Regions from separate parts of the Halomonas sp. DP5Y7-2 genome, predicted to be linked through region 2. Evidence: predicted binding sites of a transcription regulator. Region 2 holds the regulator's gene; each other region holds the start of a gene.

Region 1 (10,406 bases), on a different contig from region 2:
CTGAAGCTGAGGTTGGCCCGGGCGGAGATTGTCTTCCAGGCCGCTGACGGCATCGATGGCTTCAAGACGCGCGCGGAACTCGTCGCCGGCCGCGCTCAGCAGGGTATCGTCGCTGGCGCGAAGCTCGACGCGAAGCGCAGAGAAGTCACTGCGCCGGCTCTGAACACTCAGCGTGCGGGTGCCTTCCGGGAGCCCGGCAAGGGCCGTCCACTGGTGTGCGAACTGGTCGAGGTCGTAGGGCGAATCATCGGCAAGCTTGACCGTGACAGTCCCTGACTGGTCATCACTCGAGGTGATCTGCAGGTGCTCGATGGCGCTGACGCCTTTGCCCTGGCGCAGCGTGGCGTCGGCCTCGATGGCACTGTCCTGCAGGCGGTCCAGCGCCCGGTGGGTCAAGCCGTAACTCGCATCGTTTTCCAGCGTGATGTTGGCGCGCGCCGTATCGCCTGCAATATCGGGGAAGAAACTCATGCGAATGCTGCCGTTGAACGGCATGGCCAGGACCAGGATCAACAGCGCCGTGAACAGCACTGTGACGCTTGCTCGATGCACCAGAGCGAGCTTGACCAGCGGACGATAGACGGCCTGGGTGAAGCGTTCCATCGCGCCAGAGGCGGCGTCCTGTAGCCGCCCCCACAGCCGGCCAAGACAATGACGGGAAGTCGAGGAGCGGGTATTCAGGTGCGCCAGGTGGGCCGGCAGAATCAGCTTCGACTCGATGATCGACAGCACCAGACACAGGCCGACCACGGCGGCGAATTGGGCGTAGAGCTTGCCCAGTCTGCCCTCTATCTGCGAGAGCGCAAAGAAGGCCACCACCGTGGTAAACACGCCAAACAGGGTGGGCACCGCGACGCGCAGGGTGCCACGAATGGTGTTGTCCAGGGTGTCACCATGGGCGCGGCGCTCGGCGTAGACGCTTTCGCCTACGACCACGGCATCGTCGACCACGATGCCCAGCGCCATGATGAAGCCAAAGGTGGTGAATTCGTTGAGGGTAAGCCCAAGCAGGGGCTCGCCCATGAAGTAGAGCGTACCGCAGAACACAAAGGGGAGGCCCATGGCCACCCACAGCGCGACCCTCAGGTTGAGAAACAGCGCCAGCAGGGTAAACACCAGCAGAATGCCGTACAGCGCATTGTCGATCAGCAGCGCCAGGCGTTCGTTGATCGAGGTGCTGCGATCGTACCAGGTGGCCAGCTGCACGTTCTGGGGCAAAAGCCCATCGTCACGCCACTGCTGAATCACTTCGCGGGCGCCAATGACCGAGTCTGAAATGTCATCGGTGCCGGTGGTGACGATCTGTAACGCGATGCTGTCCTCGCCATCAAAGCGCGACAGGCTGGAGGTGGTGTCGTCGAAGGTGTCGCGGATCCTGGCCACATCACCGAGGCGGATCTGATCGCCCTGGGTGGTGGTGATCAGTGGAATGGCGGCGAACTCATCCTTGAGGTACGCCTGGCGCGACGCCTTGAGCTGCAGGTAGAGATCGGCATTGCGCAATACGGCGCTGGAGGTGCTGGTCGAGCTCGCATTGACCGCTTCCTCCACGTCGCTGAGCGAAAGGCCGTAGGCTTCCAGGCGAGCCTCGTCGATCTCGATGGCCATCATTGGATCGAGCCAGCCACTGATCGAGACACGACTGACGTCCTGGTGGGCCAGCAGGTCTGCCTTGAGGTCGTCGGCCAATTGTTGCAGGGTGGCGCGGTCAGCGTCGCCGTAGAGCTGAATCCACAGCGAGTGCTCCTCGCGCTCAGCCTTGCTGATGACCGGATTGTCAGCGTCGGCCGGAAAGTTGGAGATGGCGTCCACCTGGGTCTTGACGTCTCTGAGCAGGGTATCCAGGTCGTAGTCGGAGGTCTTCTCCACGGTCACGGTGGTGCCACTGGTGGTGGAGGTGCTGACGATCGAATCGATACCGATGACTCCTTCCAGCGCATCCTCGATCTTTATCGCGAGTCCTTCTTCTGACTGCCTTGCCGAGCCACTGTCGTAGCTGACCGAGAGGCTCAGGCTGTCGGGTTCGGTGCTCGGGAAGGCCTCCTTCTGGAGGGTGCCAAGGGCGCTGACGCCCAGCGCGATCACTAGCAACATCAAGAGATTGGCAGCGACCGGGTTGCGGGCAAACCAAGCGATCACGCCTTGGCGATGGCTCGTGTCAGACATCCTGACGGGCCTCCACGGTGGTCACCAGCATGCCCTGGACGTAGCTGCTCAGGGGTTGCACGACCACCCGGGTTGGCTGATCAGCGATCGCCTCGGGCGGTCTTACGTATATCGTGGCACCGTCGCTGAAGACGGCCTCGGTCGAGACGCTGGCCAGAGCGTCATCGTCGGTGACGTACCAGAGCTGCCCGGACTGGCCGAGGGCGGTGGCGGGGAGCTGCCACAACCCATCGAGCGTACGTCCGCTGAGGCTCGCCTCGAGGAAAGTGCCGGGCAGCAGGGCGGGGGGCTGGTCGAACGGGGCCTGAACCCCGATCACCAGCGAGCGCTGGCGGCTGGTGGCGTCCAGATGCTGATGCGCCCGGATGACCTGTCCGGTCCATTGCTCTCCGCTCTCGATATCGGTCAGCGTGACGGGCCAGTCACCCCCGGCAAGCGTGGCCGAGTCCGGCAGTTGCGCCCATTCCGCGGCGGACAGACTCACGGTGATCTCGATGCGGTCGGTGCTGACCAGGGTGGCGATCTCGGTGCCAGACTGCACGAAACTGCCCGGGGCGATGTGGCGATCGGTGATCAGGGCATCGAAGGGGGCTGTGATGCGGGTCTGGTCGAGGTCCTGGCGAGCGGCGGCCAGCGACGCCTTGGCCTCATCGACCGCCGCCTGCGCAGCGGCGAGCTGGGGGGCGCGAAGTACCAGCGGCGAGTCGGGCTCGCCCGAGAGCCCCGACGAGCGCCACTCGATTCTGGACTGTTCTCCCTGGCGTTGTTCCTCCAGCAGGCTCACCTCGGCAGTGGCTAACGTCGATTGGGCGACGGCCAGGGCCTCCTGGTAACCACTGTCCTCCAGGGTGGCCAGCAGTTCGCCTTTACCGATACGAAGACCTCCCTCGAAGTTGTCGGCAAGGCCGTCGACGCGCCCGGACACCTCGGCGCTCAGGGTCAGCTCGAAATGCGCGCTGGCTTCTCCGTAGGCGTTGATGCGGGCAGCGTGGGCCGCGGTCTCTGCGGTGACCACCGTTACCTCGGTGCGCTGGGGGGCCTGCTGGCGGTCTGACTGACGCGCCTGCACCTGGTCTGAATCGGCCTCCGGCTGGCCACCAGGCCTGGGTGGCGAGTGCTGGCCTCGTGCCTGACCTGGTGTGACGACATGAACCACCACCGCCGCCAGTACCGCGAGGGCCAGACTCAGGGGCAGCGCTTTGCTCCAGCGACGTGTCATGGGGTCACTCCCAGTCCGAGTGCCAGGCCGAGGTCGATGCGATTGGCCAGGCGCTGATAGTTGAGGTCATCGAGTTGCGCCTCGAGGTCGTAGGTCTGTTGTTGCACCGAAAGCAGGTCGAGGATGTCGACCAGCCCCGAGCGGTAGCTCGACTGGTACTGGGCCAGGGTAGATTGCTGGCGGTCCAGGGCATTGGCGATGTGCTGCTGTTGCAGGGCGAGAGAGCGCTCGAGCCCGAGGGCATCTTCCACCTCGCCAACCGCCTCGAGCAGGGTCTCGCGGTACGCCTGGTAGGCCTGAGCGGTCTCCAGTTCGGCTTCGTCGGCGGCTGCGCGAAGCTCGCCTCCCTGGAACAGCGGAGCCGTCAGTTGACCCAGCAGTGACCACACCGGATCGGTCAGCAGCGCCTGGGATGGCGAGTCGGCCACGTCCTCGATGGCGGCCTGCAGGCTGATGCTTGGCAGCAGGTCCTTGTAGGCGGCGTGGGTGCGATAGTCGGCCGCCTGGATGGCGTGGTAGGCCGCGATCAGGTCCGGTCGGCGACGCAGCGACTGGCTTGGCAGCTCTGCCAGCGGTGTCAGTACCGCGGGATAGTCGTCGGCCACCGCCTCGCCGCTATCGGGAATCTCGCCCAGCAGGGTCTGCAGTGCACGCTGCTGCTGCGCCAGGCTCTCTTGATACTCCACCAGGCTGGCACGGGCACTGGCCGTGGAGCTTCGCGCGCTGTCCAGGTCCTCGAGGTTGCCGAGCCCGCTGCGATAGCGCTCAAGGATCAGGGACTCGTTGCTTTCAAGGGTGGCCAGGCGCTGCTGCTGGATGGTGATGGCATGACGCTGAGCGATCAGCGCAAGCCAGCTGGTCATCACGTCGGCCGCCAAGGTGTCCCGGGCGGCCTGATACAGGGCCGCCTGTTGTGCGACGTCCTGATCGGCGGCGGCGGTGCGATCGGCAATCTTCTGCCACAGATCGGCTTCCCAACTGACCGTGACCGAGCCGCTGTAGGTGCTGGCACTGTCCTCGCTGTCACTGGCGCTGAAGCCGGCTTCGACCGCGGGCAGGCGGTCAGCACCGGTCTGGCGCAGCTGTGTCTGGCGGATACGCAGCGTCAACAGGGTCTGTTGCAGGCCGGGGTTGGCCTGCAGCGCCCTTTCAACGAGCTGATCGAGCGCATCGGACGCGATCAGCTCGTTGAGTGAGCCGACGTCGCTACCGCCGACAGCTGCCGACCAGTCCGGCACCTGGGTGATCAAGGCGTCGGTCCTGTCAGGGTAGGAGGTTGGCTCGTCGATCATGGAGCAGCCAGCCAGCGTCAACAGCAGGACGCCCGCCAGCAAGCCAGGGAAAGGGGCCCGAACCATGATAATGGATCTCCTGGGTTCTCGAAGGCGCGCAGCATAGCCAAGTGGGGGGTTAAGGCAGGGTTAACGGCAGTAGCAAGCGGCGTGACAGGAAGGCGATCGAAGGACGGTGGAGGGAAGGTAGAAGAAGGGCGGCAGAAAGGGCGGCAGGAAGAGCGGCAGGAAGGGCGGGGGAGGTCTCAGGCAGACAAGTGACCACGCTGCACAGTCCTGGCGACGAGGTCCACAGCAATAGCGACATGCGCACCAAAATGATGCTGGATGCGCTTCGCGGTGCACCGAGTTGGTGCCTTAGATAGCTAAGGGGGCTTCCTGGTGCACTTTCGGTGCACTATATGTCATTGATAATAAAGTAAAAAACAGGATTTAAAGGTGAGGTGGTACGACCATTGCACCGTCATCGGGCAGTATTGTGTGGCGTGGCCAGACGGCGTCACCACGAACCATCGTCCGGGAGAGCCATGAGCGCGCAGACACTACAGGATGTGACCGATCGGCACGGCCATCGCTTTGACGCGGGACGGCGCTGGGAGGCGAGCCTGTCACTGGGCTTTCGCCATGATGGTGCAGCGACTCGATTGCACCGAGTGGACCACCGTGGCCCCTTGAGGGTGCAGCGACCCTTTTACCCCGAAGGACGCGACGGCACCTGCCACGTCTACCTGTTGCATCCACCGGGCGGGCTGGTCAGCGGTGATGCGCTGGACATTCAAGCACGGGTGGCAAGCGGTGCCAGCGCACTACTCACGACCCCTGCCGCTAACAAGCTGTATCGGGCGGACAGCAACGAGGTGAGCTGGTCCCAGCGCACCCGGCTGGTGGTCGAGCCCGGCGCCAGCCTCGAGTGGTTGCCTCAGGAAACCATTGCCTTCGATGGCTCTCGTGGGCGCCAATCTACCGAGATCGAGTTGCACGGGGACGCGCGCTGCCTGGGTTGGGAGGTGCTCGCCCTGGGCCGGCCTGCCAGTGACCTGCCGTTTGCCAGCGGCTACCTGGAACAGAGCTTCAGGTTAGCCCGAGATGGCCAGCCGCTGTGGATCGAGCGTCAGCCGCTTGATCCGCTTCACCGCCGCTTCAGCGGCGCCTGGGGCCAGCGTGGCTGCAGCGTTCAGGCCACCCTTTGGGCCGTAGGCTTGGACGATGGCGCGGCAGCGGTGGAGGTGCTGCGTGAACAGCTGGCGGGCCGACGGGGACGCACCGACGATGTCGTCGATCTGTCTTCACCCTCGATGATGCAACAGCCATGGGCGGTCACTCTGCGTGACGGCGTATTGCTGCTGCGCTATCTCGGGCACTCGCGGCATGAAGCTTGGACGCTGTGTGAGGCTGCCTGGAAACTGCTAAGACCGATGTTGCTGGAGCGCACGGCCTGTCCGCCGCGCATCTGGTTCACCTGACTCCACGCCGACCGTCGTCTAGCGAGCGTCGTGTCGTCTGACCTTGAGGAAGTAACGATGGAGCTGACACCGAGAGACAAGGACAAGCTGCTGCTGTTTACCGCGGGGTTAGTAGCAGAACGGCGAAGGGCCAAGGGCCTGAAGCTCAACTATCCCGAGGCGGTCGCGTTGATCAGCTGCGAGATCATGGAGGGGGCCCGTGAGGGGCGCAGCGTCGCCGAGATGATGAGCTACGGCAAACAGATCCTGGGCCGTGACGATGTCATGGAGGGCGTTGCCGACATGGTCGACGAAGTTCAGGTCGAAGCCACCTTTCCTGACGGCACGAAGCTGGTGACCGTCCATCATCCGATTACCTGAACGGATGCCTGCTCAGTGTCGTCTGCCGCAGCGGCTTGCAGCAGCGACATGGGAGTAGACCGTTGCCAACGGACCATCAGAGGGCGAGGCATGATACCCGGAGAATACCAACTCAAGGACGGCGAGATCGCACTGTGTGAAGGGCGCGAGCGGGTGACCATCGAGGTGGCCAACCGTGGCGACCGGCCGATCCAGGTCGGCTCGCACTACCATTTCGCCGAGACCAATCCCGCGCTCTTGTTTGACCGCGTCAAGGCGCGTGGCTTCAGGCTGGATGTTGCTGCCGGCAGCGCCGTGCGTTTCGAGCCGGGCCAGACCCGTGAGGTCACCCTGGTCAGCTTTGCTGGCACTCGTCACATCTATGGCTTTCGTGGCGAGGTCATGGGGCCTTTGGGTACTGCATCGGATGTTCAGGGAGACCCGTCATGAAGATCAGTCGTCAAGCCTACGCCGACATCTACGGGCCCACCGTGGGCGACCGGGTGCGCCTGGGGGATACCGAGCTGTGGATCGAGGTCGAGCAGGATGCGACCCACTACGGTGATGAGGTCAAGTTCGGCGGTGGCAAGGTGATCCGTGATGGCATGGGGCAAAGCCAGCGTGTCGATGACGCGGTGATGGATACGGTGATCACCAACGCGCTGATTCTCGACTGGTGGGGCATCGTCAAGGCCGACGTCGGGCTGCAGGCGGGCAGAATCGCTGCCATCGGCAAGGCCGGTAATCCGGATACCCAACCGGATGTCACCATCGTCATCGGGCCGGGGACAGAGGTCATCGCAGGGGAAGGCAAGATCCTTACGGCGGGTGCCATCGATGCCCACGTGCATTTCATTTGTCCTCAATTGGTGGATGAGGCCCTGGCCAGCGGCATCACCACCATGCTGGGAGGCGGCACCGGGCCTGCAACCGGCTCCAATGCCACCACCTGCACGCCTGGCGCCTGGCACATTCATCACATGCTCAAGGCCTGCGACAGCCTGCCGATGAACATCGGCCTGCTGGGCAAGGGCAACGCCAGCCTGCCCGAGGCGCTTGAAGCTCAGATCGAGGCAGGCGCCATGGGGCTCAAGCTGCACGAAGACTGGGGGACCACGCCTGCGTCCATCGACACCTGTCTAAGCGTTGCCGAGCGCTATGACGTGCAGATCGCGATCCACACCGACACCCTCAACGAGTCGGGGTTTGTCGAGGATACGCTGGCCGCCTTCAAGGAACGGGGCATCCACACCTATCACACCGAGGGAGCGGGTGGCGGGCACGCGCCGGATATCATCACCGCCTGCTCGAAAGAGTACGTGCTGCCATCCTCGACCAATCCCACCAGGCCCTACACGGTGAATACCGTCGATGAGCACCTGGACATGTTGATGGTGTGCCACCATCTGGACCCGAATATTCCCGAAGACGTGGCCTTTGCTGATTCGCGTATTCGTCGGGAGACCATCGCCGCCGAAGACATCCTGCAGGACATGGGGGTGATCTCGATGATCGCCTCTGACTCACAGGCCATGGGGCGTGTAGGCGAGGTGGTATGCCGTACCTGGCAGACGGCCCACAAGATGAAGGTCCAGCGCGGGTTGCTGCCCGAGGATGAGGCGTGCGGTGCAGACAATCTTCGCGCTCGGCGCTACATCGCCAAATACACCATCAATCCGGCAATCACCCATGGTATGGCCGAAGAAATCGGGTCGGTCGAGGTGGGCAAGCTGGCGGATCTGGTGCTCTGGGATCCGGCGTTCTTCGGGGTCAAGCCTGCTCTGGTTCTCAAGGGCGGAATGATCGCCATGGCGCCCATGGGGGACCCCAACGCTTCGATTCCGACGCCACAGCCGGTGCACTATCGGCCGATGTTCGGTGCGCTGGGGCAAGCGGCTGCGGCGACGCGAGTGAGCTTTGTGTCCCAGGCAGCGCTGGACTCAGGACTCAAGGAGTCACTGGGTTTGGCCAGCCGGCTGGTGGCATGTCGCAACGTGCGCGGCATCCGCAAGCGCGACATGAAACTGAATGATCGCTGCCCCGACCTCAAGGTTGACGCCCAGACCTATGAGGTGACCTGTGATGGCGAGCTTTTGACCTGCGAGCCGCTGGACGTACTGCCCCTTGCACAGCGCTACCACCTGTTCTAGGGCGTGTCTGAAAAGTGCCTGCGCTCGTCGACTTTTCGCACAAACCCTAGGGCTGCCCGTGGGGTGAGGTGGTGGAAATAGGGAGAACCGCAAGTCGCGGCCGCACTACATTTTAGGAGATATCGATGAGCACGTTGCTGTCATTGACACAGCGTCTTGGCCCGCTGGCGGAGGACCAAGCCGAAGACACGCTGACCCTGGCCTATGACGATCGTATCAAGGGACGCCTGAGGGTCACCTTGGATAGCGGGCGCGGAGCTGGACTGTTCCTGGAGCGCGGACCGGTGCTGCGCCATGGTGACGGACTGGCCAGCGACGATGGCGTGTGCGTGAGGGTAGTGGCGGCCCCAGAACCGGTAGTGAGTGCCTGGATTCTGCCTGGACCGCAATCGGACCTGGCCCTGGCGCGACTGTGCTATCACCTGGGAAACCGGCATGTGACGCTGGGCATCGGGTGCGGCGTTTTCCAGGGGCAGGAGTGCCGCTACGTGCGGATTGCCCCCGATCATGTGCTGGAAGAGCTCGCCGAGCGGCTGGGCGCCATCCTCGAGCGACACCAGGCCCCCTTCGATCCGGAGCCGGGCGCCTACACCATGGGCGGACATTCCCATGGGCACTCGCACGGGCACTCGCACGGGCACTCGCACCAGCATTCGCACGATCACTCGCACGATCACTCCCATGCGCACTCGCAGGCGCCTTCCGGCCAGTCTCAGGACCCGTCCAGGGAGCCGGTCTGATGTCCGCAATGGCGACGGCTTCCTCACCGGACCTTGCGCTAGGCGACTTGGCGCTGCTGGGCCTGTTGCAGCTCGTCAGCCCAGCCTTACCGATTGGGGCCTTCGCCTGGTCCCAGGGACTGGAAAGCGCGTTTGAGCTGGGTTGGGTCACCGACGAGTCCAGCCTGGGTGACTGGTTGGAGGGGGTACTGGAGGATGGCCTGGCGATGTGTGAACTGCCGGTGCTGATGCGCCAGATGACGGCCTGGCAGGCAGGCGATGCGTCCCTTGTTGCAGAGTGGGACCGCTGGCTCGCCGCAGTCCGCGAGACCCGTGAGCTATTGGAGGAAGATCGCCAGCTGGGGGCTTCCTTGACACGCCTGATGGGCAATCTTGGCCTGCTGCCCGAGACAGCGTTGCCTGCTGCGCCAGGCTATGTGACCGCCTTTGCGGCGCTGTCAGTGCAGCGCCGGGTGCTGCCGCACAGCGCCATGCTGGGGTTTGCCTGGGCCTGGCTTGAGAACCAGCTGGCAGCGGCCTGCAAGGCACTGCCCCTGGGGCATACCGCAGCACAGCGAATAGTAGAACGGCTGCGTCCGGCGCTGGTCCACGCGGTGGAGCGCGCCGAGGCGCTGCGAGATGACGAGCTCGGTCCGGCATTGCCTGGCGTCGCGCTTGCCAGCAGCCTGCACGAGACCCAGTACTCGCGCCTGTTTCGCAGCTAAGCAAGCCCTTGCCCAGCGCTATGGCTTGACGACATGAAAGACAAGGTATCGACGTCATGACCGAACGTCGCCCTTACCATCATCCTGGCCCCGAGCGTGGGCCAGGCACGACCGCCAGGAGAAGGCCATGACCAGCACTACGACTCCCTCCCAATGTCTACGCGTCGGTGTCGGCGGTCCAGTGGGTTCCGGCAAGACCGCATTGCTCAGGCAGCTCTGTCGAGCGCTACGAGATCATTACGATATCGCCGTGGTGACCAATGATATCTACACCAAGGAAGATGCGGACTTCCTGACCCGCAATGAGGCGCTGTCGCCCGATCGCATTCTCGG
Region 2 (10,406 bases):
AAGGACGGGTGGTGGTGACAGGCATGGGCAAATCCGGCCACATCGGCGGCAAGATTGCCGCCACTCTGGCCAGCACCGGCACCCCGGCGTTCTTTGTTCATCCCGGTGAGGCCAGCCATGGCGACCTTGGCATGATCACCCCAGGTGACGTGGTCCTGGCGCTGTCCAATTCCGGCGAGACTGCCGAAGTTACCGCCTTGCTGCCTCTATTGAAGCGTATGGGCATTCCGCTGATCAGCATGACCGGCAGGCCCGGATCGACCCTGGCGCGCCACGCCGAGGCTCACCTGGATGCCGGCGTCGAACGCGAGGCCTGCCCGCTCGACCTCGCCCCCACGTCCTCTACCACGGCAGCGCTTGCCCTCGGTGACGCCCTGGCCGTCGCACTGCTTGAATCCCGCGGTTTTACCGCGGAAGACTTCGCGCTGTCCCACCCCGGCGGCAGCCTGGGCAAACGCCTGCTGCTGACGGTGGCAGACCTGATGCATACCGGCGACAGACTTCCCGTCGTGGCGACTGGCTCACCGCTCAGGGATGCTCTGCTCGAGATCACCCGCCAGGGCCTCGGTTTCACCTGCGTAGTGGCCGATGACGGTACCCTGGCGGGCGTCTATACCGATGGCGACCTGCGCCGAACCCTTGACCGCCACCAGGATTTCAGCACCCTGAGCGTGGACGATGTCATGACCAGTCCCGGACGGCGCATCCGTCCCGACACCCTGGCGGCGGAAGCCGTCAAGCTGATGGAAGACAGTCGCATCACCGCTCTGGCGGTGGTGGATGACCAGCAGCGCCCGGTTGGCGCGCTACACATGCATGACCTGCTGGCAGCAGGTGTCATTTGACGCCTGGCCTGGCGGCACTCCGGGCGCTACCGCCGGGCAGCTGCCGTCACACCTTCTGCCCACTCAACATCAAGGATCGCCATGATGGCCCACGACCCACTTGCCTCACTCTCCCCTGACCTGGTGCAACGACTTGGCCGCGTGAAGCTGCTGGCGCTGGATGTGGACGGCGTGCTGACCGATGGGCAGCTTATCTTTCATGCCGACGGTACGGAACTGAAGGCCTTCAATACCCTCGATGGCCACGGTATCAAGCTGGCCAGGCGCGCGGGAATCGACGTCGCCCTGATCACCGGGCGTAGCTCACCCATGGTCTCCCAGCGCGCCAAGGCGCTGGGCATCCAGCACGTCCAGCAAGGTGTCGAACGCAAGCTGCCGGCGCTGGCATCGCTGTGCGCCGAGCTGTCGCTGTCACTGGAAGAGGTGGCCTACTGCGGAGACGACCTGCCCGACCTGCCGTGCATTGACCGCTGTGGCGTGGGCATCAGCGTGCCAGGCGCCCCGTTCTACATTCGCGAACGCGCCCGCTGGGTCACCGAGCGCTGCGGCGGTCATGGCGCAGTACGCGAAATCACGGATACCTTGCTGGCGGCCCAGGGCCGCCTCGACGGCGTGGTGGACAGCTATCTGAAGGACGGACCCCTGATATGACATGGCGTGCACTGCGGCCCGGTTTCCGTTTCTGGCTGGTCATCCTGCTGCTGGTGCTGGGCGGTGGTCTGGCCCTGCTCGACCCGCGGGACGGCACTGTGCCCGACCTGATCACCGACGATCAGGCCGGCGAGCCGGACTACTACCTGATCGATGCCACCCTGACGCGCTTCGACACCGAGGGTGCGCCCCATCAACGCATCACGACCCCACGTCTGGTGCACACCCCGCTGGATGACATCACCCGCGTCGACCAACCTGACATGGAGCTTGTCGATGACAGTGGCCGCCTGTGGATCGCCACTGCCACCGACGGCGAACTTGGCCCGGACGGCAACCCTCTGACACTGACCGGAGATGCCCACCTTGAGGCCCCTGCCGAGCGCTGGCAGCTGGATACCGAGGTACTGGTCTATGACAGCGATTCAGGCCACGCCTGGAGTGAGACGCCTGCGGTATTGCGCCAGCCCCCCCAGGAAATGCGAGGCGAGCGCTTCGATGCCTGGATCCATGACAATACCGCCCGTCTGACCGACAATGTCACCGGCTATCATCCGCCAGAGCCTCAATAAGCCAGAGCCACACTCAGCCCGAGCCCTAACAAGGAGTCACTTCCATGATGCGTCCCCGTCCCGCGCTACTGCTCGCCCTGGCCCTGGGCCTGACGAGCGTCGCCACCAGCACCGTCACCCTGGCGCTGGAAAGCGACCGCAGCGCCCCCATTCAGGTAGAGGCCGACCAACTGGACCTGGATGACCGCGCAGGCACAGCGGTATATACCGGCGATGTGCGTATTCAGCAGGGCAGCATGCTGCTGACCGGTGAGCGTGTGGAAATTCAGCGCAACGACCAGGGTCAGCTATCCCGCGCCACGGCGACTGGCTCCCGTGCCTATCTGGAGCAGCAGCCTTCGCCGGAAGAGCCGGTGGTCAAGGGCTGGGGCAAGAAGGTGGTCTACCATGTTGCCGAGCGCCGCATGGAACTCATCGACCAGGCGGAATTGCACAAGGCCAATGACACCTTCGACGGCGCCTACCTGGAGTACTTTCTGGATCGCCGCGTCGTCCAGGCTCGCTCCAGCGCACAGGGTGTCGACGGCCAGCAGCGCATTCGCATGACCCTCGAGCCGGAAAGCCAAGGAAACTGATGAAGACTCTCCACGCTCGCCATCTGGCCAAGAGCTACAAGAAGCGCCGCGTCGTCCAGGACATCAGCCTGTCCATCGAACAGGGCAGCATCGTGGGCCTATTGGGCCCCAACGGCGCAGGCAAGACCACCTCCTTCTACATGATCGTCGGACTGGTCAGGGCGGATGCTGGCACCATCAGCATCGACGATGACGACCTGAGCCGCGCGGCCATGCACCAGCGGGCACTGGCGGGTATTGGCTACCTGCCACAGGAAGCCTCCATCTTCCGCAAGCTGTCCGTAGCCGACAACATCATGGCGATCCTCGAGACCCGCAAGGACCTCGACCGGGAAGGTCGCCAGGCGCGCCTTGAGCAACTGCTCGAAGACTTCCATGTCAGCCACATTCGCGACAACCCGGGCATGAGCCTGTCCGGCGGGGAAAGACGTCGGGTCGAGATCGCCCGAGCCCTGGCCACAGAACCCGCCTTCATTCTGCTCGACGAACCCTTTGCCGGGGTGGATCCGATCTCCGTTGGCGAGATCAAGTCGATCATTCGCCAGCTCAAGGCTCGTGACATCGGCGTCTTGATCACCGACCACAACGTGCGCGAGACGCTGGACATCTGTGACCGCGCCTACATTGTCGGCGACGGCCAGATCATCGCCGAAGGCAGTGCCGAGTCGATCCTTGCCAACCAGCGCGTCAAGGAAGTCTATCTCGGCGAAAACTTTCGCCTTTAACCACCATGGGCGCTGCCGGGCCGCTATGTTGGCAGGGTCTTCATGGCGCCCGCTCGACCTTGCACTGACACGCATGCGGGGCACTGCAAGCCCTGCGCGCCACCCCCTGCCCACAAGTTGGCAAGAAGCTTGCATGGTACCTGACCCGCCGTTAGGGTAAGGCTTTTCAGCTCCACGAACGGAAGTCACATCATGGCCCTCAAGGCGTCACTGCAGCTGAAGATCGGCACCCAGCTGACCATGACCCCTCAGCTGCAACAGGCAATTGGCCTGCTCCAGCTTTCCACGCTGGACCTGCGCCAGGAAGTCCAGCAGGCGCTCGAGGCCAACCCGATGCTCGAGCTGGAGGATGAATTCGGCGAGCTGCAGGTCAAGGACAGCAAGGACGACGACTGGGCCGACGAGATCCCCTCCGAGCTAACGGTCGACAGCGACTGGTCCGATACCTATCAAGACCTTGGCACCGCCCCGGCCGGCAGCGCCGAGGCGCCTGACTTCGAGCGCCAGGCCAGCGGGCAATCCCTGCATGGCCACCTTAGCTGGCAGCTGGCCCTGCTGGACCTCAATGATAATGACAGGCGCATCGCAGAGTGCCTGATTGACGCGGTCAACGGCGATGGCTACCTGGTAGGACACCTTGACGATATCGCCCAGGGCCTGGCCGATGACGACGCTGCTGCCCCGCCCCTGCAGGACGTGGCGTCGGTGCTGGCCAGGCTGCAGCAATTCGAACCTACCGGTGTATTTGCCCGAGATTTGCGCGAATGCCTGCAGCTGCAACTGGACAGCCTGCCCCGTGACACCCCCCTTCTGCCCCAGGCGGGAAGACTGGTACGCCAGTTTCTCGAGGCGCTGGCCAGCGGTGATCGCCGTCTGCTGAAGCGCCGCCTGAGCCTGACCGAAGAGCAGCTGGACGATGTCATCGAACTGATCCGTGGCCTCGACCCTAGGCCTGGCAGCCAGTACGGCGACAGCGACAACGACTATGTCATTCCCGATCTGGTGGTCCGCCACACCGAAGAAGGCTGGCGCGTCGAGCTGAACCCTGAGGCGATGCCACGCCTGCGCATTCAACCCGACTATGCGGCGTTGATCCGACGGGCCGACAAGAGCCAGGACAACCAGTTTCTGAAGGACCACTTGCAGGAGGCGCGCTGGCTGATCAAGAGCCTGGCAAGCCGCAACGACACCCTGTTGAGGGTCGGACGCGAAATCATGGAGCGGCAGCTCGACTTCCTCGAGCAGGGTGAAGCCGCCATGAAACCACTGGTGTTGGCAGACATTGCGGCCAAGGTGGAGATGCACGAATCGACCATCTCACGGGTGACGACCCAGAAATTCGTGCATACGCCACGGGGAGTGTTCGAGCTCAAGTATTTCTTTTCCAGCCAGGTGGGCCAGGATGGGGATGCCCATTCCAGCACTGCCATACGCGCCATGATCAAGTCGCTGATCCAGCAGGAGCCGCCTCGCAAACCGCTGTCTGACAGCAAATTGGTGGAGCTGCTCGCCGAAGACGGTGTCAACGTCGCCCGACGCACCGTCGCCAAGTATCGAGAAGCGATGAATATTCCCTCTTCGAGCGAGCGCAAGCGCCTGCGCTGAGCCCGGTCAGAAGGCTCGAGACAGGCGGCGAGCAGAGTGCGTAGCGCAGTTGCATGAAAAGCGCAAGCGCTTGAAATATCGCACGACATCTGCGTCTTAATGCGTAGAAGCAGGGGGGTTTGCAGGATCGGAAAAAGGGTTACAATCGAGCTACCACCCGCAAGAGCAAGGAGCCTTGTCATGCAAGTCAACATTACCGGCCACCACGTCGAATTGACCGATCCCCTGCGTGACTACGTACAAGAGAAGCTCGCCCGTGTGGAGCGCCATTACGACAACATCACCAATGTGCAGGTCACCCTCTCGGTGGAGAAGGAGCGCCAACAGGCTGCCTGTACGCTTCACGCTGCCGGTGCAGACCTGCATGCAGAAGCCCAGGACGGCGACATGTACGCCGCCATCGACGCCCTTGCCGACAAGCTGGACCGCCAGCTCGTCAAGCACAAGGAAAAATCCCAAGCCCGCGCCCAAGGCGCCGGAATTCGCTGACCTCTCATGACATTGGATGCCATTCTCCCCCCCGAGCGCACGCTATTTGACGTCCCGGGGGGCAGCAAGAAGAGGGTGCTGGAATTTTTCAGCACCTTCATTGCGCAGAACACACCAAGCCTGGATAGCCAGGAAGTCTTCAGTCGCCTGATCGGCCGCGAACGTCTGGGTAGCACCGGCATCGGCAATGGCGTGGCCATTCCGCATGCTCGCAACCCTCACTGCAAGGCCCCTATCTCTGGCTTTCTCAAGCTGGCAGAGCCGATTGATTTCGACGCCATCGACGGCGAACCGGTGGACCTGGTATTTGTCTTGCTGGTGCCTGAAGAAGCGGATGATGCTCACCTAGCCCTGCTGGGCCAGGTGGCCGGGGTCATGAATGACGCCGATACCCGACATCGTCTGCGCCACGCGACGTCCCAGCGCGAGCTGCACGAGCGCTTGCAGGAAGCGATTCGCCAGCAAGCCCCGGGCGACGCCACGAGCTGACGGCACGCAGCGAAAGCGCCTTGATCCTATGTCTTGATGGCGCACGCCTTGCCTGGCGCCTTGAAGGAATGGCGCCTCGCTGATTAACCTCTAGCTGATTACCATCTAGCTGATCACCATCTAGCTAGATAGTACGCTCTGATCGAGCGTGATCTGGCCGTCACCGCGCGGTTGACACCAACTGCCCTCTTATCGCCCCCTGCCAAGGAGACAGGACATGCAGCTCGTGATCATCAGTGGTCGCTCTGGCTCGGGAAAGTCCGTGGCGCTTCAGGCTCTCGAAGACCTGGGCTTCTATGCCATCGACAACTTGCCAGCGACGCTGCTGGGGTCACTGGTCGAAGAGCTGGAGAATGGACATTCACAGCGCATTGCCGTCAGTGTCGATGCGCGCAATCTGCCCGAGGCGCTGGAGCGTTTTCCCGCGCAGCTGACGGGGCTGAAGCAAGGTCCCATCGACTGTCAGGTCGTCTATCTCACCAGCGACGCGCGGATTCTGCTGGAACGCTACTCCCATACTCGACGCCGCCACCCGCTGACCCGCAATACCGACATGACCCTGGCCGAGGCCATCGAGTCCGAGCAGAAGGCGTTGTCTGGCATTCGCGACCTGGCAGATCTGATCATCGACAGCTCCCGCCTGTCCGTACATGAGCTGCGTTCACGCATCGCCGAGCAGGTGGCCGATCATCGCAGCGGCCAGCTGAGCCTGACCATCGAGTCCTTTGGCTTCAAGCGTGGCGTGCCCCCCGACGCCGACATCGTGTTCGATGCACGCTGCCTGCCTAACCCCTACTGGGAACCATCGCTGCGGGATGCCAACGGCTGCGATCAAAGCGTGATCACCTTCCTTGAGCACTATCAAGACGTCGCCGACATGAAGCGCGACATCCTGACCTGGGTGCGCAACTGGCTGCCACGCTATCAGGCCAGCCAGCGCAGTTATCTGACGGTGGCCGTAGGCTGCACCGGGGGTCAGCATCGCTCGGTCTATCTGGCCGAGAGCATCGCCGCGGCGCTGGTCGATGACCACCCGAGAATACGCCTGCGCCACCGCGAGCTTGGCCAGCAACGTCGTCTGGACAGCGGGGCACAATGAGCGTGGCCAGACGCGAACTGACCCTTACCAACCGCCGCGGGCTGCACGCTCGGGCGGCCACTCGCCTGGTCACCTGCTGTCAGGCGTTCGACGCCTCCGTGACCGTGCACCACGGTCAGCGCTGTGGGGATGCCGCCAACATCATGTCCCTGCTGATGCTGGCAGCCCCCTGCGGCACCGTGCTGACCCTGGAAGCAGAAGGTCCCGACGCCGATGCGGTGCTCGACGCCCTTGAGGCCTTGTTCGTCGCACGCTTCGACGAAGACGCCTAAGGCCCTCGGCCACTACGCTGACCCTGCCCTACCCTCCGATTTCGCCTCGCTTCAAAGGACATCATGCAGCTTATCCAGACTGGCAAGTACACCGAGGTCCACTACGACCCGGACCAGGATGCCTTTATCAAGACCTTCACACCCAAGGCGAGCGATCGCTGGCGCTACCGCCTGGGCATTCGCCGCTACCCGGGACACAACTTTCGCTACGTAGCCCGTCGCCTGGAGCGCCTGGGAATCGACACGCCCACCATTCTTGACGCTCAGCGCTACCGTCTGGTCACCGCCAACGTCCATGGTGTGGCGCTGAAACAGCTGGTACTCGATGATCCCGCCTTGCAGGAGCGCTACCTGGACATCCTGGAAGCGCTGTATCGTGACCGCATTCACTGTCGAGGCCTGCATACCGACAACTTCCTGGTGGTCGACGGTACGATCATCGCCATCGATCTGGATGCCTACAAGGCCCCGCGCGTCTTCACCTATCCACGCCGGGAGTTCATCGACTGCCTCAGCCGGTCCCTCAAGAACGAGGAGTCCTTTCTGTTCGAGCGTTTCCTCAAGCGCGTCGACGCCCAGCATCCCTGAATAGCCTGACGGAGCCTACCCGGCTGGTGGGAGCCGCGGGAGCAATGGTAAACTCGCCGAAATATTTTTGGTTTACTAAACCCTCAGGAGCCGAGATGCCCTCTCCCGTCTGGCACCCCTACGCCCATCTCAAGACACAAGCCGCCGCCCCCAGGGTGGTCGGCGGGCGCGGCACCCGCTTCACCCTGGACACCGGCGAATCTCTGCTCGACGCGACCTGCTCATGGTGGTGCATGATTCATGGCTACGGTCATCCGCGCCTGGTCGACGCCATCAAGCAACAGGCCGACACACTGTGCCATGTCATGCTGGGCGGGCTGACCCACGATCCCGCCGATCAGCTGGCGCGGGAGCTGGTGCGACTCACACCCGACGGACTCGAGCACGTGTTCTTCTCCGATAGCGGTTCCGTCGGCATGGAAGTCGCCATGAAGATGGCCGTCCAGTACCACCATCTGCGTGGCCATACGGGCAAGCGCCGGATGCTGTCATTGATGAAGGCTTACCACGGTGACACCGCCGGCTGCATGGCAGTGTGCGACCCGGAGGAAGGCATGCACTCGCTGTTTGCCGGCTACCTGCCCGAACACCACTTCGCGCCGGCACCCAAGGCGCCTTACGGCGCCACTGCGCAACAGGTCGAGGCAGATCTGGCGGCGCTACGCAGCGTGCTTGAGCAGCACCACCACGAGATAGCCGCCCTGCTGATGGAACCCCTGCTGCAGGCGGCGGGTGGTCTCAACATGACGTCACCGCACTATCTGCGCGGCGCACGAGCGCTATGTGACGAGTTTGATGTCCTGCTGGTGTTCGATGAAGTCGCCACCGGCTTTGGCCGCACCGGCAAGATGTTCGCCGCCGACCATGCCGATATCACGCCTGACATCATGGTACTGTCCAAAGGCTTGACCGGCGGCTACCTGGGCCATGCCGCCACCCTGGCCACCACCCGCGTCCATGACACCTTCATCGGTGACAGCCAGCTGCATGCCTTCATGCATGGCCCCACCTTCATGGGCAACCCGCTGGCCTGTCGGGTCGCGCTGGAGAGCCTGCGAGTGTTCGAGGAGGAGAACTACCTGGGCAAGATCTCGCACCTCAATGCCATCCTGACCCGTGAGCTTGCCGGCGACGACAGTCTGCGCCAGCATCCTGCTGTCGCTGACGTGCGCGTGCTGGGAGCTACCGGAGTCATCGAAGTGCACGATGCCTCCGCTCTTGCCCATGCGGCAGACATCGCCCGCTCACGCGGAGTGTGGCTGCGTTCCTTCGGCCGATGGCTTTATACCATGCCCGCCTACATCACCTCCGACGAAGAGATGCGCCAGATCATCGACGCCATGAAGGCGCCCTTCCTGGATGCCGCCTAGCCCTGTCGCACCCCAGCGATAACGGCATCACCAGCCCCAGAACAGCAACCACCAGGCGCCCACCGCGGGCGCCTGGGCCAGCACCATCAGCCCCATGGCCAGGCCACGCCGCATGCCTGATACGTAACGCCCGAGCAGGCCCCAGCTCAAGCAAGCGCTGACCACCACCACAAGCATCAACAGCAGCGCTCTCACATCATCGGCCCACAGCAGCTGCCAGCCTTCCCCACGCAGCAGCGTCAGGGTGGTCATCGACAGCCCCAGAAACACACCTCCGCCGGCCAGAGGAATCAGCCCATAGGACAGGTGCCACAGGCGCCGCCAGGACCACCTGCCCAGCAGCAGATTGGCCAACCCCAGCAGCGCGCTTGTCCAGCCTCCCAGGGTCAGCGCCGTCACGCCGATATAGCCCAACAGCAGAGCGCCATCGAGCAGGCTGAACACATCGTGTTGCTCAGGGTAGTGGGTCAGCAGCCACCAGGGTGCCGTGGCATCCAGCAGCCAGCCCGCACCATGACCGTAGAGCCACACCGCGCTCGATTGCTTGGCCGCCACGAACCAGGGACTCGCAGACCAGTGGAAGGCACCCACCGCCACACCCAGCAGTCCAAACACCACCAGCAGGTACTCCCACACGGTGGCCGGCCGCTGGGGAGGGGGAGCAATCACCTCAGCCCCAGGGGCACGCAGCTTTAGATGAATCGCGCCCTTGTAGCCGGTGCAGCGTGAGCACAGATGGCAATCACTGGCGCTGTCCAGCTGCTTGAGTGGAAGCAGCACGGGACAGTCTGGAGCCGGTTGGCGAGCGACCTCGCCCCTGCGCCGTCTTTGGCCATAGCGGTGCCAGCTGGCTGGCTCGGTGCGAACGTGCAGTGGCGAGAGTTTGGCAAGCAGTGCGAAGACGCCACTGACGGGACACAGATGACGACACCAGACACGCTTGCCCTTGCCGTAGACCACCCCCACCAGGGCGGCGGCTACGGTTGAGCCTCCCAGCACCAGCAGTGCCGCCTTCGGGTACTGATAGACACTGATCAATTGGCCATACACGGTGGTCATGACAAAACCCACCAAGGGCCAGCCTCCCCAGCGCATCCAGCGCGGTATCGCACGCCCCAGACCCACG
Region 3 (10,406 bases), on a different contig from region 2:
AGTACTGGCTGCTATGGCAGCACTATTCAGCCACCAACGGCTACTGGCCGGTGCCAGGCGTCACCTCGGATGCCGCCGATGAAGCCATGTATGTCATGACCGACGATGGTGTCGGAAATCCGTACGGCGGTGGGGGGAGTGGCAGTGTTGGCTACACCACTGAATTGATGGTGGAGGGCAAGGCGCTGCCCTTCAAGTGGGCCAATACCAACCCGGCCTTCAACTTGTTTCCCTTTGACGAGCCGGTACATGGGATTCCCTGTACCGATGCCAAAGCAGGGACAGGACTCGCCGAGGGCTATCCCCCCATCACCACGGACTGCCCTGACGCCTGGTTTGCCGTCAACTGGCGTCAGATGCCCTCATTCTATGTCAAGGTAACGCTTTACAAGATGGCAGGAGATCCTGGTGTCGAGGGGGTCACCCTGAGGCATGCTGCCTGGGAGGGATACAGTCTGTTGTCATTGATGAACGACTTGAGCACTCCCCCTAACCACAACGCCGATCTATTCAGCCTAAGCGGCCTCACCTTCGCCCAACCCCTCAAGGTGCGCATGAACCCCTGTCAAGGCGTCGGCAATGTCTCCGTCTCATTGGGCCAGATCGGCAGTCATCGATTCGACGAACTCGGGCAGCCACCGCAGGGGGTACCCGACACTCCCGTCAACGTATCGGCATGGTGCCACAGCGATGGCGATGTCAAATGGGCGGTACTCGGCAATATTCATGATTACGACCCCAGTGGAGATGCCGGTATTCTCGCCTTGGATGGGGAGGCAGACAGCGCCAAGGGCGTTGGTATCCAGTTACTTCACAGTGATCGCCCGGACCCGCTCCCGATCACTCCGGAAGGCAGTGACTACAGTGCCTATCGCTGGATTGATACAGACCTCAAGGCCATCGATGGAGAAGTGCTGATGCTCGATTTTCTCGCTCGCTATGTGAAGACAGGCGACATCGAGCCCGGCGTTGCCAACGGCCACGCAACCCTGGTGCTTGCCCCAAAGTAAGCCGATTGGCCAACCGCCGCAGGCCCCCCCCCGGCGGCCGCTCTTGCAAGCAACCTCCACCCAAGCTGGAGTACTGGAAGGGCCTTGTGCGGCCCTTCTTACAAGGTCGCTGCCTCAGCCGCTGCTGTCACCTTGGCCCGGCTGACCACACTGCCGACGATGATCAGACACGGAGACGGCAGCGGGCTGGCCGCCAGACGGCTGTCGATATCCGCCAACGTACCCACCACTGACGCCATCTCGGGCAGGCTGGCGTTGGCCACCAGCATCACCGGCCAGTCTCGTGGGAGCCCTGCTGTGATGAGGCCTCGACAGATCGCAGTGAGCTTGTTCAGGCCCATGTAGAACACCAGCGTCTCATCCTGGCGCGCCAGTGATCTCCAGTCCGGCTCGCCGCCCTCTCGACACTGCTGGGCGGTCACCAGACGAAGACTCTGGGCATGGCCCCGCTCGGTCAGGGGAATTCCCATGGCGGCAGCGGCACTGGCCGCCGCCGAGATGCCAGGGACAATCTCCCAGGGCACCCCTGCTGCCTCCAGCGCATCCAGCTCTTCTCCCAGACGCCCGAAGATACCGGGATCGCCTCCCTTCAGTCGCACTACACGCTTGCCCTGGCGCGCGAGCATGACCAGCATCTGCCCGATGCTGGCCTGGTCGAGGCTATGATGCCCGCGGGCCTTGCCGACATAGTGCCGCTCCACTCCGGCCGGAATCATCGCCAGCACAGCCGGCCCCACCAGCCGGTCGTAGACGACGGCATCAGCGTGCTTGAGTCGCTCCAGCGCCAGCAGCGTCAGCAACTCGCCGGCTCCACTGCCCGCCCCCACCAGCGACACCTGCCCCTGACGTAGGCCAGTAGCCGCTATCGGCACGGGCCTTTCGAGGCGATCGGCGCCACGCTGACAGAGCGTCGCCAGCCGCGCCAACAGCAGCGACAACGCTCGTGCCGGTGTATCGAACATCGCAGACCGACCGCTGCCCCGAAGCCTGCAACGGCTTCCACCGAGGCGCTTCAACAGCGGCACGGCTAGCCCCATCCATCGCGGCCAGACAGGGCTTTTGCGCCACGTACCAGCGGCGGACGCCTTGACGCCCGATGCCCCAGGGGACGGGTTCTCAGCATGCAGATACTGGCTGCGGGGGCTTGATGGCGCCACGGCTCTTCTCCTCTTCTACAAGGCTCTTCAATTCCGGCAGACAACTGCCACACTGGGTGCCACACGCCAACCTTGCCCCCAGCGCCTCCACCGAATCGTCTCCGGCACGTATCGCGCGTTGAATCGGGGTGCGGCCCACCTGGTGACAGCTGCATACAATAGGTCCCTGATCAGAGGCACCATCATCGCAACCCGCCAGCACGCGACGGCGATCCTGCTGGGCCATCACCTCGCCCTTGGCCGCTTCCGTCAGGCGCTGCGACAACCAGCCCAACCCGGGCAGCTCGTTCACCGGTCCCACCATCAGCCACCAGCACAACCGCCCCTGATCGAAGCCGGCCAGGCGCCAGCGGCAGCCTGACGGATCCTGCAGCACCGGGCCCACCTCACCAGGAAGGTGCTGGCGGGCCCAGGCCAGCCAGTCGCGGCTGGCACTCTGCAGATCCCCCGCCAACTGCCAGCGCTCGCCAGCCGCCATCGGTACTCGCGTCCAGTACTCGGTGCCCTTGACCAGGCTGGCCATCGCGTCTCGCGGCGAATCGCTCATAGTGCTCAAGGCATCGTCACCGAGCACCAGGGTGGCTTCCCAGCTATGCACCAGAGGAGAAACCATCACCGCACCATGCTTGGTTTCCGGCTGCCCAGAGAGCGGATCGGTGACACCGCCGAACAGCGCGCCAGCCTGAGGCGAGTGGCTGAAGCGCCGGGTCCAGTGAATCGGCACAAACACCTCACCGCGGCGTTGGCCAGGGGCGACCCGCACACGAGCCCGCATTTCTCCAGTGGGTGAACGGATCGACGCCAATGCCTGATCGACCAGGCCCAGTGCTGCAGCGTCGTCACGATGCACCTCGACGAAGGGCTCGGCACGATGGTTCATCAGCCGGCTGGCTCGGGCGGTGCGGGTCATGGTGTGCCACTGATCACGCACTCGGCCGCTGTTCAAGCGCAGCGGGAACTGCTGGCTGGTGGTCTGCTGTGGCGCCTTGGCATAGACCGGCCAGAGCCGAGCTCGGCCGGTCTCGGTGAAGAAGCGACCATCCTCGAACAGCCGCGGCGTGCCCCGCGGAGCGGAGCGGGTGACCGGCCATTGGATGGGTGCCAAGGCGTCGTACTGCTGCCGGGTAAGTCCCGCCAGGCCCGAGATATCGAAAGCGCGCTGACCGTCGTTGTCGAGACCTGACAGTCGCGCATGTTCGTCAAATATCTCGGCCGGATGGGTGTAGGCGAAGGCCTCCCCCAGACCCAGGCGGGCGGCCACCTGACACAGGATCCACCAGTCATGGCGCGCCTCTCCGGGCGGCGGAAGAAGACCACGCTGGCGTGAAATGCGCCGCTCGGAGTTGGTCACGGTGCCGTCCTTCTCCGACCAGCCGCTGGCCGGAAGAACGATGTCCGCCAGCGCCACCAGCTCGGTATCCTCCATGCACTCGGACACGATCACCAGCGGACAGCGGGCGATGGCGGCGCGAACACGATCACTATCGGGAAGGCTGACCAGAGGATTGGTGGCGATAATCCATAGCGCTTGAATCTCTCCCCGCTCCAGCGCCTCGAACAGCTCGATCGCCTTGTAGCCTGGACCTTCGGGCAGCGTGGCGGTCACCGTCTGAGTCGACCAGAAGCGTGCCACCCTCTCCCTCGCGCCCGGCGCGTGGTAATCCATGTGTGCCGCCAATTGGTTGGCCAGGCCACCGACCTCACGCCCGCCCATGGCGTTGGGCTGCCCAGTGATCGAGAACGGTCCCGCCCCGGGCAGCCCAATCTTGCCGCCGGCCAGGTGGCAGTTGAGGATGGCCTGGCACTTGTCGGTACCGCTGGTCGACTGGTTGACTCCCTGGGAGTAGAGGGTCACCACATGCAGCTGAGTGGCAAACCAGTAGTAGAAGGTTTCCAGGCGCTCAGGGTCCAGGTCGCACGCCGCCGCGACCGCATCGATATCGGGAGCATCGACCAAGGCCGCTTTCAGCGCCTCGTCACTGCCATCCGTATGACGCTGCAGGTACACCCTGTCCAGTCGCTGATGGCGCGCCATCCACGCAAGCAGCCCGTTGAACAGCGCCGCATCCGAGCCTGGGCGAAGTCCCAGGTAAAGATCGGCGACCTCGCAGCTGTCAGTGACGCGTGGGTCGATGACCACCACCCTCAACAGGGGATTACGCGACTTGGCCAGCCGCAGCCGCTGGTAGAGCACCGGGTGGTTCCAGGCCAGGTTGGATCCCACCAGCACGACCAGCTCCGCCTCCTCGAGATCCTCGTAATTACAGGGCACCGCATCGGCACCAAAGGTCCGCTTGTAGGAGGCGACAGCAGAGGCCATGCACAGACGTGAGTTGGTATCCAGGTGCGGGGTACCGATGAACCCCTTGAACAACTTGTTGGCGACGTAGTAGTCCTCGGTCAACAGCTGTCCCGACAGATAGCCAGCGATGGCACCCGGCCCCGCGGCTTCGCGTATCTTGAGCAGGCGCTCGGCGAGCGTATCCAACGCCTGCTCCCAACTGGTCTCGTGACCATCGACCCGCGGCATCGTCAGGCGGCCGTGATGGCCCAATGTCTCTGCCAGCGCGGTTCCCTTGACGCACAGACGCCCGAAGTTGGCGGGGTGAGAGGTATCGCCTTCGACCACGGCGCTCCCCCCCTTTGCACTCAGCGCGACACCGCAGCCAACACCGCAGTAGGGACAGGTGGTCAGCGTGCCTGCCTGTTTGCCGTCGCCATGGTCGAGGATTGGCTGGGCTGGCACGCCGTCATGATCTGTCTGGGTCATCCCCTTCTCCTGTGAGCCATCACGCAAAACGCCCACTCAGCGCCTGGCATGGCCAGGAGCTGAATGGGCGTCTTTGCCGAGGAAACCCCACATTGGATTTCCGTTGCGCGCAGACCTGTCGCTGTCCGATGTCTGCGCTTTCCACTACAGAAGCAAACCTCGTGCCATCTTGGCAGGAACCCCCTTCCAGGTTGCCGGCAGCCAGGGCAGGTGCGCCCAGTGACACCGGCTTTCCGCTCCGCCCGAGGGCGACCGCCTGGCTGTTGCGTGAAGGCTCACGCTCTGGGGCCGCCAGGGCATTGCCTGCGGCTGAACGAGGTGGCCATGCACCACGACGTTCACCGCGAAGCGTGGTTTCGCACCCATCCGGTGCAATTCGTGCCCCTTGCCTGCTTGCCCATCGCTTCAACCCCCGGTGCACCGTAGCCGTGCATCGCTATCACTCTGATTAAAAAAGATAGTTAGCCAGGTGGAACACATATTGCCGCCAGCGAAGCCTAGACGCCGCCCTGCGCTGTCAGCTGACACCAGAGGCACGTTGCCACTACCCAGTGCATCCACCCACACCGTTACCTTTACCAAGCGCCCGACAAGAGCCATGCCTTCTATGCCGATGCCTGAACCCGACACCTTGAGTGTGCTGCTGGTCGACGATGAGATCGTGCGCGCGGCCATGGTCGAAGAGGCCCTGGCCAACGATGGCCATCGGGTCGTCTGCCGGCTATCGAGTCCGGCAAGCCTGAATGACATGGTGCGCCAGCATCAGCCCGATGTGGTCATTATCGACATGGAATCCCCCGACCGGGACACCCTGGAGAGCATGGCCCTGCTGCAACGGGAAAATCCCAGGCCGGTGGTCTTCTTTGCCGATCAGCATGATCCGCAATCCCTCAAGGCAGCGGTCAAGGCGGGGGTCAGCGCCTACGTCGTCGATGGCCTGGCCGCCAACCGGGTCAAGGCCGTGATCGAGGTTGCCATCGCCCGCTTCGAGGCCTTTCAGGGCATGCGCAGAGACCTCGACAAGGCTCGCAATCAGCTGGCCGACCGCAAGCGCATCGAACAGGCCAAGGGCCTGTTGATGAAGCACCAGAGCTGCGATGAAGAACAGGCCTACCGGATGCTGCGCAAGCTGGCCATGGACCGCGGCCAGCGCATCGCCCAGGTCGCCCAGAACGTCATCGATATTCTCAAACCACTGGAGCAGGGATCATGAGCATAGGGAAGGCCACTCAGCCATCGACCAGCGCACCAGAGCTCGCAGGATTGACCCTTGGCTTCGTCCCGCTGCTGGACGCGGCACTGCTGATCATCGCCAGGGAAGGCGGCTTTTTCAGCGCGCAGGGCCTCGATGTCAGCCTGTCACGAGAGAACGCCTGGTCGACACTGCGCGACAAGGTCGCTGCCGGACTCCTCGATGGTGCCCACATGCTGGCGCCCATGCCACTGGCCATGAGCCTGGGTCTGTCACGGGCGCCATGCGAAACGCTGGCCGCGATGGTACTGGGCCGCCAGGGCAATACCCTGGTGCTGTCCCAGCGGCTGGCCAATGCGCTGGATGTGCGCAGCGACCTGCCCCGCCCGCAAGGCTCCGCCTTGGCCCTGCGCGACTGCCTGACCCGGGGTCTGGCCAAGCCTCGGCTGGCCATGGTCTACCCCTACTCCTGCCAGCACCTGTTGCTCCGTGAATGGCTCTCCCTCGGCGCTATCGACAGCGACAGCGAGGTGGAGCTGGTCGCGCTGCCGCCTCCCCGAATGGTGGACGCCTTGCGCGAGGGCGAAATCGATGGGTTCTGTGTGGGCGAGCCCTGGGGAAGCCAGGCCGAATTTCGACAGGTCGGCAAGGTCATCGCCAGCGGCGCGGACATGATGCCGGGCCATCCCGAGAAGGTGCTGGGCGTCACCGCGTCCTGGGCGCGTCGCTACCCCCACACGCTGGCCGCCCTCATCCGTGCGCTGCGGGCCGCCGCCAGTTGGCTGGACAGCGCGGCAGGCGCCCGCCGCCAGGCGCTGGAATGGCTGGCACTGCCCCCCTACCTGGATGAGGCGGTCGCTCATCTCGACGAACTGCCCGTGGGCTGCGCTCCCGGCTATCCTCTGCTGAGTGAAGGCCTGCGCCCTCACCCCAGCGACTTTTACGGCATGGCCGAGCGGCTCCAACCGCTGCTCATGGCCAGAGGGAGGGAGCTGGACGACGTCACGCTGGAGACCTGCTACAGCAGCGTGCATCACGACGAGGCGTTGCACCAACCAAGTGCCATCACCCCGTAGTACTCTCCGTCGTGGTGTTGCACCACGCACCCTCATCTTTTAGCAAGACGTTGTAAAAAAAGAAGAACCGCGTATCCCGGCACGAAACTTGGATACTCACTGACATGACACCGGCCCTGGCCGGCCGCGATCAACGGCGATCGCATCGACTCAGACAAAGACGTCTCTTCACCCCCCAATGCTGGGGGAGTGAGAGACGTCTTTGGCGTTTTTGGAGCCTTTACCATGTCCAGCAAGACGCAAGCGGATACCGCACATCCCAGCACCGTATCCCCTTCGACTGAGGCAAACCCCACGACAGGTCACCTCGTGATCATCGGCAACGGCATGGCCGCGCATCGGCTGGTATCACGCCTCAAGGGACGTTCCGGGGCACCGAGCCATATCACCCTCATCGGCGCCGAGCCCCACCCCGCCTACAACCGCATACTGCTCTCCAGCTGGCTTGCCGGAGACATCGAGCGCGAAAGCATGGCTCTGTCGCTCGATGACCACACTTTTCCGATCGTCGGCCAGCGCCTTGGCACCCGGGTGGTAAACATCGACCGTCGACGCCAGCGCGTCGAGTGCGATGACGGTGAAATACTGTGCTATGACCACCTAGTGCTGGCCACGGGCTCACGCAGTGCCATGCCCGAGATTCCCGGCATCGACCTTGAAGGCGTGCATGGCTTCCGTGACCTGGACGATGCTGCCCGGCTGGCGGCCATCGCTGAAGCCGGCGGCACCGCCGTGGTCGTGGGCGGCGGTCTGCTTGGCCTTGAGGCAGCGGCAGGGCTTGCCGGGCGAGGCATGCAGGTTAGCGTTGTGCAGCGATCATCGCGGGTGATGAACCGCCAGCTGGACGCTGTCGCCGCCAGCATGCTGGCCGCCGAGCTCGGTCAGCGCGGCATCACGCTGCACACTGGGGCTCGTCTCGACGCCGTCATCGGCGATCAAGGAGGCAAGGTCAGTGGCGTGCGCCTCAGCGGACAGCCAACGGTGCTGGAGGCCGATTGCGTCGTGATTGCGGCAGGCATTACGCCAAACATCGAACTCGGCCAAGCGGCGGGCCTTCGCTGCGATCGGGCCATCCATGTGGATGACGGCCTGGCCACATCCGATCCACGCATTTCGGCGGTGGGTGAATGCTGCCAGTTCGGTGACAGCACCTACGGCCTGGTAGAGCCCATCTGGCGCCAGGTCGAGATACTCGCCGCCCGCCTCAGCGGCCAGGCCGCAGATGCCTACAGCGACAGGCCCTGCGCCACCAAGCTGAAGGTGTCGGGCGTCGACCTGTATGCCTTCGGTCCGACCGAGCCTGACAGCGGCCACGAAGTGCTGAGCTATCACGATACCGGCGAATATCGTCGCCTGCTGCTGCGCGATGGAAAGCTCGAGGGCGCCGTGCTGTACGGCGACACGCGCATGGGCCCATGGCTATTTTCACTGGCCGAACAAGGTACGTGTCTGGACCGTGTGCGTCATTCCCTGCTGCTCGGCCAGGCCGACACGGACGCCCTGCTCAGCGCCCACGCTGCGCCTCACTCCGACTCTTCACACCACCAGGATGCCGCCTGATGACCACACGTTCAGACTCCGCCACCCGTGACACCCGCCCCACCCTGATCGTGGTGGGCAACGGCATGGTCGGCCATCACCTCATCGAACAGCTGGTCGAACGCGGCCAGCACCATCACTACCGCATCACGGTATTCGGCGAAGAGCGCCACCTGGCCTATGACCGTGTCCACCTATCCGACTACTTCACCGGTCAAGACGCCGACTCGCTGGCCTTGTCGACCGCGGACTACTACCACGAACACGGCATCGAGCTGCGCCTCGACGAAGCCATCACCGCTATCGATCGCGACTCTCGGCAGGTCCGCACCGCGCAGGGTACTCACACCTATGACCGGCTCGTACTGGCGACGGGCTCGACCCCTTTCGTGCCGCCCATTGCGGGCAATGACCGGGATGGCTGTCTGGTCTATCGCACCCTGGACGACCTGGACGCGATACGCCATGCCGCCAGCACCGCGACCACTGGCGTGGTGGTCGGAGGGGGCTTGCTCGGGCTGGAAGCGGCCAACGCTCTGCGTGGACTCGACCTGGATACGGCGGTGGTGGAATTCGCCCCCCGCCTGATGCCCATGCAGGTCGATGATCAGGGCGGCGAGCTGCTGCGAGAAAAGATCGAGGGTCTCGGGGTTCAGGTGCTGACCGAACGCGCCACCCGCGAGATCGTGCCTGGCGAGGCCAGCCGCCTGCGCATGGTGTTCCAGGATGACAAGGTGCTGGAGACCGACCTGATCGTGTTCTCTGCGGGCATTCGTCCCCGGGATGAACTGGCCCGGGAGTGTGGACTGGAGATCGGCGAGCGGGGCGGAGTGGTCATCGACGATCACTGCGTCACCAGCGATGCAGCGATTCTCGCAGTGGGTGAGGTGGCCCTGTACAACAACAGCATCTTCGGCCTGGTCGCTCCGGGCTATCAGATGGCCAAGGCGGCCGCAGACACCTTGAGCGGCGGCGAACTGACCTTCACTGGCGCCGACATGAGCACCAAGCTGAAGCTGATGGGCGTCGATGTGGGCGCCATCGGCGACGCCCATGGTAACCGTCACCCCAGCGCCAAGCAGTACCGCTATTTTGACCAGCTGCAGCAGATCTATCGCAAGCTGGTCGTGTCCGCCGATGGCAAGCGCTTGCTGGGGGCCATGCTGGTCGGTGACAACGGCCCCTATGACACCCTGATGCAGTACTACGCCAACGGCCTTGACCTGCCCGTGGACCCGGCCGCACTTATCCTGCCATCCAACGAGGCTGCGCCGGCACTGGGGCCGGATGCATTGCCCCAGGAGGCGACCATCTGCTCCTGCCACAACGTCACCAAGGGGGCGATCAGCGCAGCCGTGGATGCGGGGTGCGAGGACCTGTCAGCGGTCAAGGATGCCACCAAGGCCAGCACCGGCTGCGGAGGCTGCGCTGCACTGCTGAAAAGCGTCTTTGATCATGAGCTGTCAGCTCGCGGCATGGACGTCGATACCTCGCTGTGCGAGCACTTTGCCCACACCCGCCAGCAGCTCTTCGACATCGTCCGGGTGGAAGGCATCAAGACCTTCAGTGAGTTGATGTCACGGCATGGTACGCCGCGCCCGGATGGATCGCCGGGTCTGGGGTGCGACATCTGCAAGCCGGCGGTAGCCTCGATCCTGGCCT

Evidence for each region. The regulator sigma-54, encoded in region 2, starts transcription at its own class of promoters, with help from an activator protein. The targets are predictions, from matches to a motif close to TGGCACNNNNNTTGCTNT.
Region 1: a site for sigma-54 is predicted at 5,122-5,139, ahead of KUW18_RS10560 (urease accessory protein UreD). Genes of this name have one in related genera too.
Region 3: a site for sigma-54 is predicted at 5,087-5,104, ahead of KUW18_RS01055 (nitrate reductase). Genes of this name have one in related genera too.

What each region holds. Positions count from the first base shown of each region.
Region 1 is NZ_JAHVHY010000005.1:131,355-141,760, reverse strand. Features, by position in the region: gene KUW18_RS10575 (efflux RND transporter permease subunit) at 1-2,166, opposite strand, end outside; gene KUW18_RS10570 (efflux RND transporter periplasmic adaptor subunit) at 2,159-3,385, opposite strand; gene KUW18_RS10565 (TolC family protein) at 3,382-4,743, opposite strand; gene KUW18_RS10560 (urease accessory protein UreD) at 5,205-6,140, shown strand; gene ureA (urease subunit gamma) at 6,198-6,500, shown strand; gene KUW18_RS10550 (urease subunit beta) at 6,591-6,929, shown strand; gene ureC (urease subunit alpha) at 6,926-8,629, shown strand; gene ureE (urease accessory protein UreE) at 8,764-9,369, shown strand; gene KUW18_RS10535 (urease accessory UreF family protein) at 9,378-10,073, shown strand; gene ureG (urease accessory protein UreG) at 10,201-10,406, shown strand, end outside.
Region 2 is NZ_JAHVHY010000006.1:113,641-124,046, reverse strand. Features, by position in the region: gene KUW18_RS12730 (KpsF/GutQ family sugar-phosphate isomerase) at 1-845, shown strand, start outside; gene KUW18_RS12725 (KdsC family phosphatase) at 930-1,496, shown strand; gene lptC (LPS export ABC transporter periplasmic protein LptC) at 1,493-2,068, shown strand; gene lptA (lipopolysaccharide transport periplasmic protein LptA) at 2,113-2,643, shown strand; gene lptB (LPS export ABC transporter ATP-binding protein) at 2,643-3,368, shown strand; gene KUW18_RS12705 (RNA polymerase factor sigma-54) at 3,561-4,973, shown strand; gene hpf (ribosome hibernation-promoting factor, HPF/YfiA family) at 5,154-5,462, shown strand; gene ptsN (PTS IIA-like nitrogen regulatory protein PtsN) at 5,469-5,951, shown strand; gene rapZ (RNase adapter RapZ) at 6,169-7,050, shown strand; gene KUW18_RS12685 (HPr family phosphocarrier protein) at 7,053-7,322, shown strand; gene KUW18_RS12680 (hypothetical protein) at 7,386-7,910, shown strand; gene bioA (adenosylmethionine--8-amino-7-oxononanoate transaminase) at 8,006-9,280, shown strand; gene KUW18_RS12670 (4Fe-4S binding protein) at 9,308-10,406, opposite strand, start outside.
Region 3 is NZ_JAHVHY010000001.1:246,632-257,037, forward strand. Features, by position in the region: gene KUW18_RS01045 (fimbrial protein) at 1-1,010, shown strand, start outside; gene cobA (uroporphyrinogen-III C-methyltransferase) at 1,109-1,972, opposite strand; gene KUW18_RS01055 (nitrate reductase) at 2,127-4,937, opposite strand; gene KUW18_RS01060 (ANTAR domain-containing response regulator) at 5,536-6,150, shown strand; gene KUW18_RS01065 (CmpA/NrtA family ABC transporter substrate-binding protein) at 6,147-7,205, shown strand; gene KUW18_RS01070 (NAD(P)/FAD-dependent oxidoreductase) at 7,431-8,765, shown strand; gene nirB (nitrite reductase large subunit NirB) at 8,765-10,406, shown strand, end outside.